Regions from separate parts of the Aquabacterium sp. G14 genome, predicted to be linked through region 3. Evidence: predicted binding sites of a transcription regulator. Region 3 holds the regulator's gene; each other region holds the start of a gene.

What was found. The regulator sigma-54, encoded in region 3, starts transcription at its own class of promoters, with help from an activator protein. The targets are predictions, from matches to a motif close to TGGCANGNAANCTGCTTT.
Region 1: a site for sigma-54 is predicted at 2,587-2,604, ahead of WIT60_RS15110 (transglutaminase family protein). Genes of this name have one in related genera too.
Region 2: a site for sigma-54 is predicted at 1,953-1,970, ahead of WIT60_RS13805 (formate/nitrite transporter family protein). Genes of this name have one in related genera too.
Region 4: a site for sigma-54 is predicted at 2,596-2,613, ahead of WIT60_RS04615 (nidogen-like domain-containing protein). Genes of this name have one in related genera too.

Annotation. Positions count from the first base shown of each region.
Region 1 is NZ_JBBEYB010000018.1:26,804-30,895, forward strand. Features, by position in the region: gene WIT60_RS15110 (transglutaminase family protein) at 1-2,535, opposite strand, end outside; gene WIT60_RS15115 (PEP-CTERM sorting domain-containing protein) at 2,643-3,191, opposite strand; gene WIT60_RS15120 (LrgB family protein) at 3,313-4,044, opposite strand; gene WIT60_RS15125 (CidA/LrgA family protein) at 4,037-4,092, opposite strand, start outside.
Region 2 is NZ_JBBEYB010000014.1:51,018-55,109, reverse strand. Features, by position in the region: gene WIT60_RS13810 (bifunctional protein-serine/threonine kinase/phosphatase) at 1-984, opposite strand, end outside; gene WIT60_RS13805 (formate/nitrite transporter family protein) at 1,011-1,823, opposite strand; gene WIT60_RS13800 (nitrate- and nitrite sensing domain-containing protein) at 2,024-3,343, opposite strand; gene nirD (nitrite reductase small subunit NirD) at 3,395-3,781, opposite strand; gene nirB (nitrite reductase large subunit NirB) at 3,803-4,092, opposite strand, start outside.
Region 3 is NZ_JBBEYB010000013.1:8,684-12,775, forward strand. Features, by position in the region: gene WIT60_RS13180 (DUF599 domain-containing protein) at 1-587, opposite strand, end outside; gene WIT60_RS13185 (RNA polymerase factor sigma-54) at 673-2,211, opposite strand; gene lptB (LPS export ABC transporter ATP-binding protein) at 2,225-2,992, opposite strand; gene lptA (lipopolysaccharide transport periplasmic protein LptA) at 2,992-3,597, opposite strand; gene WIT60_RS13200 (thiol:disulfide interchange protein DsbA/DsbL) at 3,684-4,092, opposite strand, start outside.
Region 4 is NZ_JBBEYB010000003.1:36,700-40,791, forward strand. Features, by position in the region: gene narI (respiratory nitrate reductase subunit gamma) at 1-150, shown strand, start outside; gene WIT60_RS04600 (peptidylprolyl isomerase) at 165-956, shown strand; gene WIT60_RS04605 (carbonic anhydrase) at 961-1,662, shown strand; gene WIT60_RS04610 (Crp/Fnr family transcriptional regulator) at 1,794-2,489, shown strand; gene WIT60_RS04615 (nidogen-like domain-containing protein) at 2,669-3,523, shown strand; gene WIT60_RS04620 (hypothetical protein) at 3,668-3,928, shown strand; gene WIT60_RS04625 (methyl-accepting chemotaxis protein) at 3,939-4,092, opposite strand, start outside.

The sequences.
Region 1 (4,092 bases), on a different contig from region 3:
GATCCAGGGCGGACACTCCCCGTACATCGCCATCTGCCGCTCGATCTCGGCCAGCCCCAACTCGACCTCGTAGACCTGGTCGGTGCGAGCCTCGTCCACGCGCGGCGCCTGGCTGGTCGGCCCGATGAACAGGCCGGAGAACAAGTAGGACAGCGACGGGTGGTTGTGCCAGAAGGTCAACAGGCTGGGCAACAGATCTGGCCGACGCAAGAAGGGACTGTCCGCGGGCGTCGCGCCCCCCAGCACGAAGTGATTGCCGCCCCCCGTGCCGGTGTGCCGTCCATCCACCATGAACTTCTCGGTCGACAGTCGGGTTTCGTGCGCGGCCTGGTACAGGAACTCGGTGTGGTCCACCAGTTGCGCCCAGCTGGATGCCGGATGAATGTTGACTTCGATGACGCCCGGGTCCGGGGTGACCTGCAACAGCTTGAGACGGGCGTCGCGCGGAGGTGGGTACCCCTCCAGCACGATGGGCATGCCCAACTCCTCCGCTGTCGCTTCCACGGCGGCAAGCAGGTCGAGGTAGTCATCCAGCACAGGTAGGGGCGGCATGAACACATACATGACACCCCCACCGCGCCCCTCCCTTTCAACCTTGGGGCCACTTGCACGATCGGGATTGCGCACTTCCACGCACAAAGCGGTACGGGTGATCCAGGCGGCGGACTCAAAGGCGGCAGGCACCGCATTGGCATTCGCGGGCAAGTCGCCCCACTCACCGTTGCGTGCAGCCCCGCCAAGCCCCCCGACCCCTTGCCCCTGCACAGACACGGCGCCACCTTCTGCAAACCCACCGCCCACGCTGTGCGGCGCGTACTGCGTGCGCAACTGGCTGGCATCCGGCAAGGCATCGCGCGGTGCGAAAGGATCGTGTGCATGCACGTAGGGGTAGTCGGCCTTCGACACCCATGGCAAGGCATCCAGAGGCAGGCGGTAACCCATGGGCGAGTCGCCTGGGATCAGGTACATGCGCTCGTCGCGGAAATGCCAGGGACCGCTGAGCCACGGGGCACCACCCGGAACGCCCTCACCACGCCGAATCGGCAGCACGAAGCCCACCTCGTGGTCCAGTCCCTGGTCGAACACCCGACGCAAGCGCACGCGCTCCATTTCGTCGTCCAGACGGGCGTCAAAGGGGTCCACGTTCACCGGCAGACGGCGTTCACGCCACAGGTAGTAAAACGTGTCTTCATAACCCGGCTGAACATGCGCCCCGCCCACGCCCAGCTTGTCGGCCAGAGTGTGGATGAACAGTCGGGCATCGTCGGTGCTGTAACGCACCCCGCTGCGCTCATCGGCAAACAACAAGGGGTTGTGCCAGCAAGGCTGACCATCGGTGCGCCAGAAGATGGACAGGGCCCACCGGGGCAATTGCTCGCCGGGATACCACTTACCCTGGCCAAAGTGCAAGAATCCGCCCTCACCATAGCGCGCGCGCAGCTTGTGCACCAATTCGGTGGCCAGCCCGCGTTTGGTGGGCCCGAGCGCATCGGTGTTCCACTCCGCGCCATCACGGTCATCGACCGACACAAAGGTTGGCTCCCCGCCCATGGTCAGGCGCACATCGCCTGCCGTCAACAAGCCGTCCACCTCGTGGCCCAAAGCATCGATGGCCCGCCATTGCGCCTCGGTGTAGGGCTTGGTCACACGTGGCGACTCGAAAATACGGGTGATGGCCATGTGGTGGTCGAACTCGCATTCGCACTCGTCCACAGCGCCAGACACCGGCGCAGCCCCGGTCGGTTCGGGGGTGCACGCCACCGGGATATGCCCCTCCCCCGCCAGCAAGCCCGAGGTCGGATCCAGGCCAATCCAGCCAGCACCGGGCAGGAAGACCTCGCACCAGGCGTGCAGGTCGGTGAAGTCCACCTCGGTGCCCGATGGGCCATCCAGGGCCGCCACGTCGGCCTTGAGCTGAATGAGGTAGCCCGATACAAATCGAGCGGCCAAGCCCAGGTGGCGCAAGGTCTGCACCAACAACCAACCGGTGTCACGGCATGAGCCAGACTTGAGCGTCAAGGTCTGCTCCGGTGTCTGCACCCCTGGCTCCATGCGGATGGTGTAGGCAACGTCGCTTTGCAGGCGCTGATTCAGGCCGACCAGAAAATCAATTGTGCGCGTCTCGCGGCGGTCAATCGTGTCCAGAAAGGCCTGAAAAGCGGGCGTGGGGGCCGATTTGACCAGATAGGGCTGCAGGTCTTGGAGCGAGGCCGCGTCATACTGGAACGGGAAGGTTTCCGCGTACGGCTCCAGGAAGAAGTCGAACGGGTTGTACACCGCCATCTCGGCCACCAGGTCCACCGTGATCTTGAACTCGGTGGTCTTCTCCGGGAACACCAGGCGAGCCAGGTGATTGGAGAACGGGTCCTGCTGCCAATTGACAAAGTGGGTCGCAGGCTCCACCCGCAGCGAGTACGACAGGATGCGCGTGCGGCAATGCGGTGCCGGTCGCAAGCGGATGACCTGAGGCGACAGGCTCACCGGCCGGTCGTAGCGATAGTGCGTGACGTGATTGAGGGCAACGTGGATGGACACACAGTTCTCCGTGAAACGGTGCTGCCGCAAGCGTGCAGCCTGTGTGTGACACCAGCAAGTTACGGGCCACCAAGCTGGTGCATGGCGACCTGTGCCCTCTCATGCTCTCACTTCAAACGTCGACCCGCCAATGCGCCAACACCAAGGAGCCCCAGGCTCATCAACGCCCAGGTGCCAGGCTCGGGCACGGCGGTGATGGTGATGTTCGAAGGCATCACAGACCACTGATCGCCCATGGGGTCCGATAACGTGGACTGGTACAAAGCCCAGAAATTGAAGGACTGTCCATTGGCCCACACGCCCGACAGATGCCCGCCGGCATAACTCACATTGGATGCCTGAATCTCCACGGCAGCATCCGGGCTGTTGATGATGAGCCAACTGATGTCATCTGCGCCCGAAATGGTCACCGAGGCCTGATCGTAGACATGCAGCCAGGAAACATCCCCACCTGTCATCGTCACTTGAGATTGGCCACGCGCATCAAGCCAGCTGATGTTCGCTCCGGGCAAAACCATTGCGGTGTCGACACCCGTGAGCACGACACTCACTTGACTGCCATCAATCACCACATCGCCCGCTTGCGCAGCGAATGGGACCGCAATCGCACCTGCCAGCGTCAGCCTGGCAAGCATGTTCAAGACTTTGGAGTGCACTGTGAATTCCTTTCAGCGTCAGCGCCGGCCATCAAAGGCTGAATTGGAACGTTCACCAACCTGACGCACCACCCTCTTTCGTGTGATGGGCCATGAGGAGAGGGAGTTTTCGCGACAAAACTCAACCCCAACACCACGCCAGCAAAACGGGCAAGAGCAGTGCGGTGAGCAGGCCGTTGAGGCCCATGGCCAAGGCTGAAAACGCGCCGCAGGTCTCGCCAATCTGCAAGGCACGCGAGGTGCCAATGGCATGCGCGCAGGTGCCCAGTGCGGTACCCAGACCTGCGTCGTCGCCGGGCAGCAGTCGGTGAAAAATCCAAGGGCCCACCACGGCCCCCAGCAACCCTGTCACCAGCACGATGGTTGCAGCCAAGGCCACATTCGCCCCGACCTCGTGCGCGAGCACCGTTGCCAAGGCAGTGGTCACCGATTTGGTGCTCAAGGCGAGAACCAGCTCGCGGTTGCCACCCAACCAGTGCGCGACCAACATGGCCGTGACCACGCTGACCACTCCTCCCACCAGGATCGCAGCCAGGGTGCTGCGCCAGCGCGCCCCCACATGCTGCAGCTCGGTGTACAGCGGGATCGCCAGAGAGACGATGGACAGACCCAGCATCCAATGCAGGAACTTCGTCGCCTCGAAATAGTGGGCGTATGACATGCCCAGCCCTTTCAGCGCCACGATGACCATGGCCACCGAAAGCACCAACGGATGGACGAAGGGGGACTGCCCCGCCTTGCGATACAGCCAGGTGGCCACCGCATAAGCCGACAAGGTCAGGAACAGCGGAAACAGCTGATGCGTCAGCACCGCCGACGATGCCTGATGCCACAGCGCCATCAACTCAGACATCGTGAGACTGCTTTCCGTCAAGTTTGCGCAACCAGCGAATGGTCAGGC
Region 2 (4,092 bases), on a different contig from region 3:
GTCGAGGCGGTGGGCAATCCACTCTTCCAGCAGCAGGCGATCCAGATAATCGGGCTGCTCACGCAGGTCCACCGAAGGCGTCTTCAGCACCACGGTTTGACGCGTGTGCAGATCCAGCGCCTGAAAGACGTGGCTGCGCGAGCTGGCGTGCACTTCCCGCACGATGTGGTAACCCTCGAACTCGTCTCCCGCCTTCAGTGGCGGCGGCAACCTGAGGCCGTCTCGCTGTGTGAGGTGCTGGCCCACCTCGGCGTCAGGCAAGGCATCGATGCGCACAAGTTGCACGGTGAGATTGTCTCGGCTGCCACGCTGCAGGGCCACCTCGGTCAACCTCTGTGCGGCAAGGTCCAGATTGTCGGGGCTCTCGATGCAGACGGCATTCACCGTGTCGGCATCGAGGTACTCGTACGCGCCGTCGGTGGCAAGCAAATACAGCTCACCGGCTTCCAGGGACCAACTTCGATGGTCAATTTCAAGGGTGGCAGCCGTCCCCAGTGCCCGACCCAGGTAGGTATCCGTCTCGGAGACACGCACGCGGTGATCGTCACTCAGTTGTTCCAGCGCGTGGAGATGAACGCGGTAGACGCGGGTGTCCCCTACATGCACCAGATGTGCCATGCGGCCTTTGAGGATCAAGGCACTGAAGGTGCAAACGTAACCCCGATCCTTGTCAAAACGCGCGTCGCTTCGCTGGGTCTGCGCGTGCAACCAGGAATTGGTCGCACTCAGCACCCTCTGGGCGGCGCGCCGCACCGTCCAGGCTTCGGAGGTGCCGTAGTAGTCGTCCAGAAAGCCACGCACCGCTGCGGCGCTGGCAATGTGACTGACGGCACTGCTGCTGATGCCATCGGCCAGTGCCACGACCACCCCCTTGGTACTCAAATGGGGCTCAGCAGGCAGCACCGCACCATGGAAGTCCTGATTGAGGGGTTTGTGGCCAGCCTGAGAGTGTTGCCCCAGGGTGAGGCGCAAGCTGGCGCTCATGATGCTGGCCAAGGAGATGTGCAGGCTCAGGCGGTGACGCGCTTGGGAGCAGGTTTGTAATGGGTGGCATACAAAGTCGCCCCCACAAAGGTCAAGCCGCCAACCAGATTGCCGAGGACAGTGGGGATTTCATTCCAGATCAGGTAGTCCATGATGGTGAAGTTGCCGCCCAGCATGAGTCCGGAAGGAAAGAGGAACATGTTGACGATGGAATGCTCAAAGCCCATGTAGAAGAACACGAGGATGGGCATCCACATGCCAATGACCTTGCCGGACACCGAGGTGGACATCATGGCGGCCACGACGCCCGTGGATACCATCCAGTTGCACATCACACCGCGGATGAACAGGGTGAGCATGCCGGCTGCGCCGTGCTCGGCATATCCGAGAGTACGACCCTCGCCGATGTGACCAATCTTCTGCCCAATGGCGTTGGGCGCCTCACTGAAGCCAAACGTGAAGATGATGGCCATGAAGAAGGCCACGGTGAGCGCGCCAGCAAAGTTGCCTGTGAACACCAAACCCCAGTTACGCATCACCCCACCCCAGGTGGCGCCTGGACGCTTGTCGAACACGGCCAGCGGTGCCAGTGTGAAGACGCCTGTCAGCAAATCAAAACCCATGAGGTAGAGCATGCAAAAGCCCACCGGGAACAGCAAGGCGCCGAGCAAGGGATTGCCTGTGTTGACGCTGACCGAGACCGCAAAGGCTGCGGCGAGTGAGAGGATGGCTCCCGCCATGAAGGCGCGAATAAGGGTGTCACGGGTGGACATGAGCAATTTGGATTCGCCAGCGTCGACCATCTTGGTCACGAACTCGGCAGGGGCAAGGTAGGCCATGGTGCATCCTTGAAAGAATGGGAGACTCAAAATGAAAACGGCGTCTGACACCCCCTGCAATGCGCAGGGACAGTGTCAGGACGCCGTCATCCAAACAGGCAAGCCGTCTTCAGCTTGATGCCACTTTTGAATGCATGTTCTGTGCCAGGGCGGATGGGCATGCGCGACGGCGCAACGCCGCCAAGATGGTGCGCGCGCGTTCAGTTTTGGTGCACATCGGGGCGTGGCCCGAACACGAGATCGGGCAAGGCCAACGCGGCCTCCGCCACATCGACGAGCTTGCGGTTGTGATCCATGGAGGTCTTCTGCAGGGCGCGAAAGGCCGCCTCCTCCGTCAAACCCATGCGCGCCATGAGTGCACCTTTGGCTCGTTCGATGAGCTTGCGCTCGTGCAGGGCTCGCCGGGCCGCCTCCAACTCGGACTCCATGCTGGCCAGGCGAGCGGTTTGTGCCTGCAGCATGTCTTCCAGAGACGAAACCTTGGCAGCGTCATGTGCATCGCTTCTGTGGCCTTTGCCATCAGGCTGGGCACCCAGGACTGGCGCCGCATCCAGCTGCTCATGGGTGTTGAAAAAGCGGCTGACGGCATCGGTGTGGGGGGGCGGGTTGTCACGCAACTGCCTGAGCAGGCCTTCCGCGTCACGCAGGTCTTGTTGGTTCGCGTCAAGCTGCGCCGCACACGCCTGACGCAAAGCCTCGACGAGCTCGACCTCACATTGCCATAGCGCGGCAATGCGCACGCTGGCCACCTCGAACCAACTGTCACTCAGGCGTGGATCAAGGACAGTGCCATGTCGGGCCGTGCACAAGGTACGACGCAGGCGTTCCAGCATGGCCACGGGAGGTGTCAACTGGTGCTGCTGCCATTGTGACTGCAGGTTGATCGGCGCGAACTCCTCGAACACCTTGAGGCTGTGCTCTTGTGCTTCAATGAGCTTGACAATGCGCAGTTGCTGATCCTCGCTGCATGCACCTGATGCAAAGAGGGCCGCCCCCACCGCACGCTCCTGACCCGCGGCCTCCTTGCCTTGAATCAGGTGGACCAGGGCCACCAACAAGCGAGAGATGCCAGGATGAGGCGCAGCCTCAGCCAACTGATAGATCAGCTCGACCAAGCCGGCGATCACACGGCTGTACGCGGCCACCACCTCGTGCGCGGTGGGCTGTCGCTGCTCAATCTGCAAGCGCAAGGCAGCCAAGGCCTGCAGATCCAAATGCACCCAGGCCATCAACGCCAGGGTTCGGGCGCTGGTGCCATGCGTGCGCAGCCCCTGCTCACTGAACAAGGCGAGCAAGCTGCCTTCGAGAGGACGCACAGCATCCACTGCCGCTTGGCGTTCCACCTCAAAACGTTGACCGGCGGAGGCCAGGTAAACGCTGGCCGCCCCCCGTTCACGCTGCAGTGCGTCAATGAGCTGCCCCACCACCCCGGCCAAGTCGACGCGCTCTGCGAGATGCCGCACGGCATCGAGCTCGATTTGTTTGGCACGCAGGACAAGGTGAGAGGCGGACAAGGTCATGTGCAAGCAGATAGGTCACGAAAACATGCGGAACAACGTCAGGCGCCTGGCTCATGCCAAGGCGACGCGCACCTGCCCAGCATGAATGCTGACGCGGTGCGCCTGCACGGAGTATGCGGGGGACTCCAGACACTCGCCGCTGCTCAGCTCGATGTGTTGCTTGTACAGGGGCGATGCCACCACGATACGTCCACCCAGACTGCCGATGAGGCCACGAGACAGCACGCTGGCACCTGTCTTGGGGTCAATGTTATCGATCGCATAGAACTGATCCTGTCCCACGCGAAACACGGCAACGTGCCGCCCTGCCACCAGGGCACACACCCCGGTGTTGGGCACGATGTCTTCCACCGCGCACACCGGGGTCCAGGCCACGTCGGCCTCTCGGTGGCCGGACTCCTGCGCTGCGTGAGGAAAATCCAGAATGGCTGCGTTCATGTTGTTCTCCTTCCAGGGCTCTCAGGCAGTGATTTCGTCGGTCTGGGGGGCGTGCTCTTCGGGCCGAGCGGGACGGATCTGTCCCCGCTCCTTCACAAAAACGATGCGCTCGTCCGTCGCATCGCTGTTGACGAACGAACGGAAGCGCTTGCGCACCTCGGGGTCGGTCACAGCCGCCTTCCATTCGCACTGATAGGTGTCAACGACATGCTGCATCTGGGCTTCAAGCTCTGCCCCTAAACCCAGGCTGTCATGGAGGATCACGTCCTTGAGGTAATCCAGACCGCCCTCGAGGTTGTCGCGCCATGTGC
Region 3 (4,092 bases):
ATGTAGTAGGCACGCAGGCCGTCGGCGAAGCTTTCGGCGGCCATGCCCATGAGCTTGCCGGCGCGGTCGCCAAACTCCTGACGGTCGGCCTCGCCTTGGTTGAACACATCCACATTGGGCGCCGCACCGACCAGGATCGCACCGAAGGAATAGACGCGCATGGACCAGGTGAAGCGGAAGAAGGCGTAGATGAAGACGGCCAGCAGGACGATGAGCTTGATGTCGAGAACCTGCATGGAGGTGCGCACGGCAAAAGGCAGATCGCTGACGAATTCACTGGCCTTTTCGGTGGTGCCGAGCACGGCAAGCAGACCACCGAGTACCAGAATGGTGGTGGAGGCCCAGAAGCCAGGGCTGCTGGCGAGGTTCTGCGTGATGGCGGCATCGACCACGCGCTGGTCACGGTGGGTGACCTGGATCATCCACAGGCGACGGTAGTGATTGGTGCTGGACAGCAGGGTGCTTTCAACGCGGGCACGGCGGCTGGCGAACTGGGCATAGCCGATCCAGCCGAACACGAACAGGGCCAAGGCGGCCCAGTCCTGCCAGGGCAAGAGGTCGACAAGGTCTTGGAGGCGGTAAAGCATGGTCAATGAATCAGGGGCCGTTGCGGCGCGGGACAGGATCGCGACAGCGAAGCGCCCGGCCTGCGCCCCCACCCATCACGTGCACTCACAAGGCCTTGCGCAGGTTCGCAGGCGCGATCTTGAGGGCTTCGCGGTATTTGGCGACGGTGCGGCGGGCGACCTGGATGCCTTGCTCTTCCAGCATGCTGGACAAGGCGCTGTCTGACAAGGGCTTCTTGGGATCTTCGGCCGCGACCAGCTGTTTGATGAGGGCGCGCACCGCGGTGCTGGAGGCGTTGCCACCTGCCTCGGTGTTGAGCGAGGAGCCGAAGAAGTACTTGAGTTCGAACGTGCCGAAAGGCGTGTTCATGTACTTGGCGGTGGTCACGCGCGAGATGGTGGACTCGTGCAGCCCGAGTTCGTCGGCGATTTCGCGCAGGACCAGGGGCTTCATGGCGATTTCGCCATGGGTGAAGAAGTTCTTTTGCCGATCGACGATGGCCTGCGAGACACGCAAGATGGTGTCGAAGCGCTGCATGATGTTCTTGACGAACCAGCGGGCCTCTTGCAGGCGGGCATTGAGGTTGGCGTGACCTTCGCTGGCCGTGCTGCCGCGTGCGCCCCGGCTGGAGCGCAAGGCCTGCGCGTAGTAGTCGTTGATGCGCAGCTTGGGCATGACGTCCGGGTTGAGGACGACTTTCCAGCCGCGGCCGGACTTCTGGACGATGACGTCCGGGATGATGATGTTGGCCTCGGCGCGGGTGAAGGCGCGGCCGGGTTTAGGCTCGAGCGAGACGATGAGGCTTTGCGCGTCTTTCAGCAGAGCCTCGTCGGCGCCGGTGGCGGCCATGAGCTTCTTGAAGTCGCGACGGGCCAGCAACTCAAGATGCTCGCGGCAGATGGCCATGGCGACCTCGCGAGCGGGCTCGCCGGGCAGACCGCGCAGTTGCAGCAGCAGGCACTCGGAGAGGTTGCGCGCGCCCACGCCCACCGGCTCCAGGCTTTGCAGCCAGCCCAGTGCGCAGCGCAAGCGCGACATCAGTTCGTCGAGGGTGTCTTCGTCCGGCTCGTCGGGCAACAGGCTGGCAGCGATCTCTTCGAGCGTGTCGGCGAGGTAACCGTCCTCGTTGAGGGACTCGATGAGCATGTCGACCGCGGCCATGTCCTCGTCGCTCAAGCGGGTGCCCAGCAATTGCTGACGCAGGTGCTCTTGCAGGGTGATGGACAGGCTGTTGCGCTCGAGCGGGTCGGTGTCGTCGTCGCCCTGGCTTTGGCGGGCCGGGCTTTCGCTGATGCCGTCGAAGTCGTCGCGCTCGGTGCCGTTTTCCCAGTCCTCGCGCTCGGTGGTGCCCAGCTCGGCGGTGTCGATGCCGCTGGTGTCGGCCTCGGCGGGCGCGCTGTCACGTTCGGCGCCGGCGTCTTCGCTGCTGTTGCGCTCGTTGCGCTGGCGTTCGAACTCCAGTGAGGCCGCGGTCTCGATGGGCGAGTAATCGTCCTCAGGCTCCAGGAAGGGATTTTGTTCGAGCATCTGCTCGATTTCCTGGTGCAGTTCGAGGGTGGACAGCTGCAGGAGCCGGATGGACTGCTGCAGCTGAGGGGTCAGCGCCAGGTGTTGCGAAAGCCGAAACTGCAGGGAGGGCTTCATGGGCGCCGGTCACTCACATGCGGAAGTGCTCGCCGAGATAGACCTTGCGGACCTCGGCGTTGTGCACGATGTCAGCCGGGCTGCCTTCGGCCAGGACGCTACCTTCACTGATGATGTAGGCGCGGTCGCAGATGCCCAGCGTTTCGCGGACGTTGTGGTCGGTGATGAGCACACCGATGCCGCGCGCCTTGAGGAAGCTGATGATGCGCTGGATCTCGATGACGGCGATGGGATCGACGCCCGCAAAGGGCTCGTCGAGCAGGATGAAGCGCGGCTGGGTGGCGAGGGCGCGGGCAATTTCGACGCGGCGGCGCTCGCCGCCCGAGAGGGACAGCGCAGGGTTGGTGCGCAGCTTCTCGATGCTGAGTTCGTGCAGCAGGCCGTCAAGGCGCTCCTGGATCACGTCTTTGCTCAGGCGCTTGCCGCGCTCGTCCACCTGCAACTCCAGCACCGCGCGGATGTTCTCCTCGACATTGAGCTGGCGGAAGATGGACGCTTCCTGCGGCAGGTAGCTCAGGCCCAAGCGCGCGCGCTGGTGGATCGGCAGGCGCTCAACGCGCTGGCCGTCGATGGTGATCTCGCCAGCATCGGCGGGCACCAGGCCCACGATCATGTAGAAGCTGGTGGTTTTGCCGGCCCCGTTGGGCCCCAGCAGGCCGACGACCTCACCGGCGGCCACGGCCACATGCACATCGTGCACCACGGTGCGGGCACCGTAGCGCTTTTTGAGGCGCTCGGCGCGGAGTTCACTGCGAGGAGATGTGACCGACGAGGCGCTCATCAGCGGGTGCCTTCGGTGCTGGATCCCTCAGGCGTGGTGCGAGGGGTGATCACCCCCCGGACACGGCCGGTGGCGCCGCCACTGCTGCCCCCACCAACGACCTGGAAGACCGAGGTCTTGTTGTCGTACACGATGACGGGGCCGCTGACCTGATCGTTGATGGTGTTGCCCTGCAGGCGGCGCATGATGGCGCGCGAGGTGAAACGCACGATCTCGGTCTTGCCGTCGTAGACGATGCGCTCGGCTTCGCCTTCGATGGACTCGTCCACCCCGTCACGCTTTTGGCGGAAGAAGGCACGCCCCCCGGGGCCACCGATGGCGGTCGCCGTCTGGGTGCCGTCGGGGTTCTGACGCACTTCCACGCGATCGGCGCGAACCACCATGGTGCCCTTGGTGATCTCGACGTTGCCGCTCAAGATGTTGAGGCGCTGGTTGTCTTCCACCCGCGCTGCGTCGGCAGCAAAGTGAAGCGGCTGAAAACGATCTGCCTTCTCTGCCTTGGCCGGGGCAGACCACAGGGTCGCCAACCCCAGCGCCAGCGCGCCCGTGAGGCGTGCAAAGCGGGGCGACAGAGAGGGGGAAAACAGGTTCGTCATCATCGGCATGGAATTTGCAATGATTTTAGCCACGAACCATGGGGAAATCGCGCCAGTAACGCGATTTCCCTGCGCCTGCGCGCTCCGGAACTGCCTCAGCGTCCCTTTCGGGCCGCGTTGATCAGGAAGTTGGTGGTCGCCAGCGTGCGTTCGTGGTTGCCGTTGAGCGACACCGAGGTGAAATAGCGCCCTGCGATGCCCAGGGTGGGCACGCCGTCGATCTTGTAGGCCTCGGCCAGGCTGCGGGCCTGCTTGCACTTGGTCTGCACCGCAAAGGAGTTGAACATGGCCATGAACTTGGCTTGGTCCACCCCATGGCGAGCAACGAAAGCGGCGATGGCTTCGGGCTTGTCCAGTGGCTGGCCTTCGGCGTGGATGGCGCGGAAGACCTTGGGATGCAAGCTGGACACCAGGCCCATCGCCTCCAACGCGTAAAACAGGCGCTGGTGGTTGCCGAAGGGGTTCTCACGGAAGGCCACCGGCACGCGTCGGAACACGACATCG
Region 4 (4,092 bases), on a different contig from region 3:
TTCAAGATCCACATGTTCATGGGCATGAGCTTGTTCGCCATCTTTCCGTTCACCCGTCTCGTGCACGTGTGGAGCGGCTTCGCTTCGGTGGGCTACATCGCCCGTCCGTGGCAGGTCGTGCGCAGCCGCAAGATCGGTCTGAACAAGTAAGGGGTATCGGCATGATGAGCGTGAACCTTTCCACCGCGGGGGCACGCCCCCTGCGCGTCGGTGACGTGCTGCTGGCTGATGACATCGGCAGCCTGACAGAAGCCGAGTGCCGCCAGCGTGCCAGCCTGGAGTTGTTGCGCCAGGCGGCAATCGACGCCGGTCTGCTCTCGGCTGACGATCCACAGCCGGTTGAGGGCGTGATGTCCGAGGCAGCCGCCGAGGCCATCGACCTGTGGTTGGCGCAAAACCTGCGCGTGCCCGATCCCGATGAGGCGTCTTGCCGCCGGCATTACGCCGCCCATCCGTCGAAGTACGCGCTGGGTGAGCGTGTGCAGGCGCGCCACATCTTGTTCGCGGTCACGCCTGGCGTGGACGTGCAGGCGCTGCGTCAGCGTGCCGAGCAGGCCTTGCTGGACGTGCGTGCCGAGCCGCGTCGCTTTGCCGAGGTGGCCCGTGACCTGTCCAACTGCCCCAGCTCGACGCAGGGCGGTGATCTGGGATGGTTGCGTGCCGAGGACTGCGCACCCGAGTTTGCCCGCGAACTTTTCGGGCAAGATGAGGGTTCGGCCAATGTGGGGGTGCTGCCGCGTCTGGTGCACAGCCGCTTTGGTTTGCATGTCGTGGAGGTGCTGCAGCGCGACCCCGGTCAGATGCAGCCCTTCGAAGCCGTGCAAGAGGCGGTCGCCCAGTCTCTGCGTCAGCAGGTGTGGGTGACGGCCTTGCGCCAGGCCATGCAACTGCTGGCCGGCCGTTGGGAGGTCCACGGTGTGGATCTGGATGCTGCTGACTCACCCCTGCTGCAATAAGCCCATGGATGACGAACTGCTCAAGCGGATCCGCCGCTTCAGAACGGACTACTTTCCCCAGTATCAGGGGCAGTTCAAGGAGTTGGTTGAGCAGGGCCAGCACCCCACGATCCTGTTCGTGGGGTGTTCCGACTCCCGCCTTTTGCCTTACATGTTGACGGGGGCAGGGCCGGGTGAGTTGTTCATCGTGCGCAACGTGGGCGCATTGGTGCCACCCTACAACGGCCTGCACGGTTTGCATGGCACTGCAGCGGCCATTGAATACGCGGTGCTCAACCTGCATGTGAGCCACATCGTGGTGTGCGGGCACTCGCACTGCGGCGCCATGAAGGCGCTCTACGAAGAAATCTCTCCCGAAGCGCAGAACCTCAACGCCTGGCTGGACCTGGCCCGTGAAGCAGCTTTGCCTGTGCAGGTGACGCAGGAGGCCTTGCGCCGCACGGAGCAGCGCTCTGTGGTGCTGCAACTCGAGCGTCTGATGGAGTACCCGATGGTTCGCCAGCGGGTGGAAAAACGCCAGATCGCCCTGCATGGCTGGCATTACGTCATCGAAGAGGGCGAGATCCACGTCTTTGATGTCAAATCGGGCAAATTCGTCCCGGCCTCGGACGCGGAGCACAGCGGCACCGGCCCCTATCACGACATGGACGTCGACAGCAGCTCGATCTTCAACGAGGTCGATTCGTCCTGGTATCCGCCCTGCTGAGGGCCTAAGCCTTTAGAACGAGGGGATAACGAGCGTATCCTCCTTAAGGTGGGCTTTGCGCCGCATCAAATCCACGTCCGTGACTTATACCCAGAATCCACTGCAGCGAATTGGATTTGGAGGAAACAATCATGGTTTCACGTCGGCTGGATGTGGTGTCTTATCTGGGCAGTCAGGTTTTGTTTCAGAACATGCCTGAGGCGGAGTTGCAACGCATCGCCGCTGCATCCATCGTTCGTCGCTTGCCAAGAGGTACCGAGATCTTTGCAGCCGGCGATACCTGCGAAGGCCTCTACCTGGTGGTCGATGGCATGGTCAAGCTTTATGCCAAGGGTCCTCAAGGACATGAGAAGGTGATCGAGGTGGTGGGCGAGGGCGGGTGCGTGACCGAGGCACTCTTGTTCAGTGACTGCCCCCACAGTGTCAACGCCAGTGCGCTGAGCGACTTGCAGTTGGTCGAGGTGCCCAGGGCGGTGTTGATGTCGGAACTGAACCGCAGCCCGGAGTTGGCTTTGCGTTTCATCACGGACCTTTCTCGCAGGTTTACCGGTTTGGTGCGAGACATCGAAGCCCTGACCCTGCATTCCGGCATCAAACGCGTGGTGGACTATCTCGTGCATTCCCCCGACGTGGGCCAGGTACCCGCCTCTCAGCGCGACGCAACGGTGTCACTGCCAGCCAGCAAGGGCACCATCGCCTCGCTGCTCTCCGTCACGCCCGAGCATTTCTCTCGCATCCTGCACGAGTTGCAGGCCAACGGTCTGATTGCCGTGAACCGTCGGCAGATCCACATTCCGGATGTGCAGCGCTTGGCGTGTTACGGTTGATGCGTTGTTTCGCCCATGGCCTGAAGTTGTCGGAAACTTTAACAGTCACCTTGTCTTGAATACATTGATTGGGTGAAAACCATTAAAAATCAATGGGTTGAGGTGATGGCTTGATGTTTGCTTTGTCTTGTCCCGGGTGCTGATTGGATGCGCCCTCATTCAATGGATTAGGGATCAAGATGAACATGAAACAAGCGATTTTCGGCGGCAAGCTGTTCCAGGCTGCGACGCTGGCCCTGTTGATGACGGGTGGCGCAGCGCACGCCGCTCTGGTCACCATTCCTTCTTCGTCACTGCAAAGCTCGCCCGGCAAGTACACCGCTGGCGGCTATTACACCGACACGCTCGGTCCCAACATCGTCACCACCGGTGGTGGCAATGCTGCCAACGTGGGCAATGCCACGGGCCGCAATGATGATGGCTACATGGCGCTGAGCCTCGGTTTTGACGTGACCTTTTTCGGCACCACCTACAACAGTCTGTTCATCAACAACAACGGCAATGTCAGCTTTGGCGCTGGTATTTCGGCGTTCGAGCCTACCGGCCCGATCGGTGTCAGCGCACCGATGATTTCGCCATTCTTCAGTGATGTGGACACCCGCAACAGTGCTTCTGGCGTGGTTCACTACAACTTGACGGCGAACCAGTTGGTCGTAACCTGGGACAACGTCGGCCGCTACAACACTCTGGGTGCTCCGACGGACAGTTTCCAGCTCGTTCTGCGCGGTGATGATTACGTGGCGCCAACAGGAGAGGGCCTGATCGGTTTCTTCTACCAGACGATGGGGTGGTCGGCATCCCAAACCAATACCGTTGCAGCGGCTGGTTTTGGCGATGGGGCTGGAGAAGGTCAGGTCCTCGAAGGTTCGCTGGCCACTGACTTGCATCTGGTGCTCCAGAACAAGTACATCTGGTTTGACGCCAACCTGGATGTGGTCGATCCTGGGCAAGTGCCTGAACCCGCCTTGTTGTCTCTGATGGGCTTGGGTGTGTTGGGTGCTGGCTTGGCCTCGCGCCGCAAGCGTGCTGCCTGAGATTGGCGCTGCCTGCTTATGAAAGCCCCGACCATGTCGGGGCTTTTTTATTGCCGGACCGGCAGGATCTGCGTAGCCGTTCGGGCTGAAACTTCGCCGCACTAGAATGGGGCGCAATGGTCCATTGCATCTTACGGAGACCCCATGCTGTCCGAAGACAAAAAGCAGGAGTTCATCGCCGCGCTCACGGAGAAGATCCGCGCGAATGGTCAGTCTGAGGCGTGTCCGATGTGCGGCAATGAAAAGTTTCTGATGGTCGATGCCTGCCTGGTCAACGTGCTACAGCCCGACGTCAGGAGTGTCACCCTGACCGGCGCCTCCATCCCCACGCTGGCCATCATCTGTGACAACTGTGGCTATTTGAGCCAGCACGCCGTGGGCGCACTGGGTGTGTCGCCGACTTGAGTGGATGGGCTCAGGCCAGGGCCAGGGAAGCGTGTTCTGGCCGCAGTTTGAAGACGTCCACTGTTTGCACGAGGGTGTTGGACTGGCTTTGCAGTGACTGTGCTGCAGCAGCTGCCTGCTCCACCAGAGCGGCATTGCCCTGCGTCACCTGATCCATTTGGCCC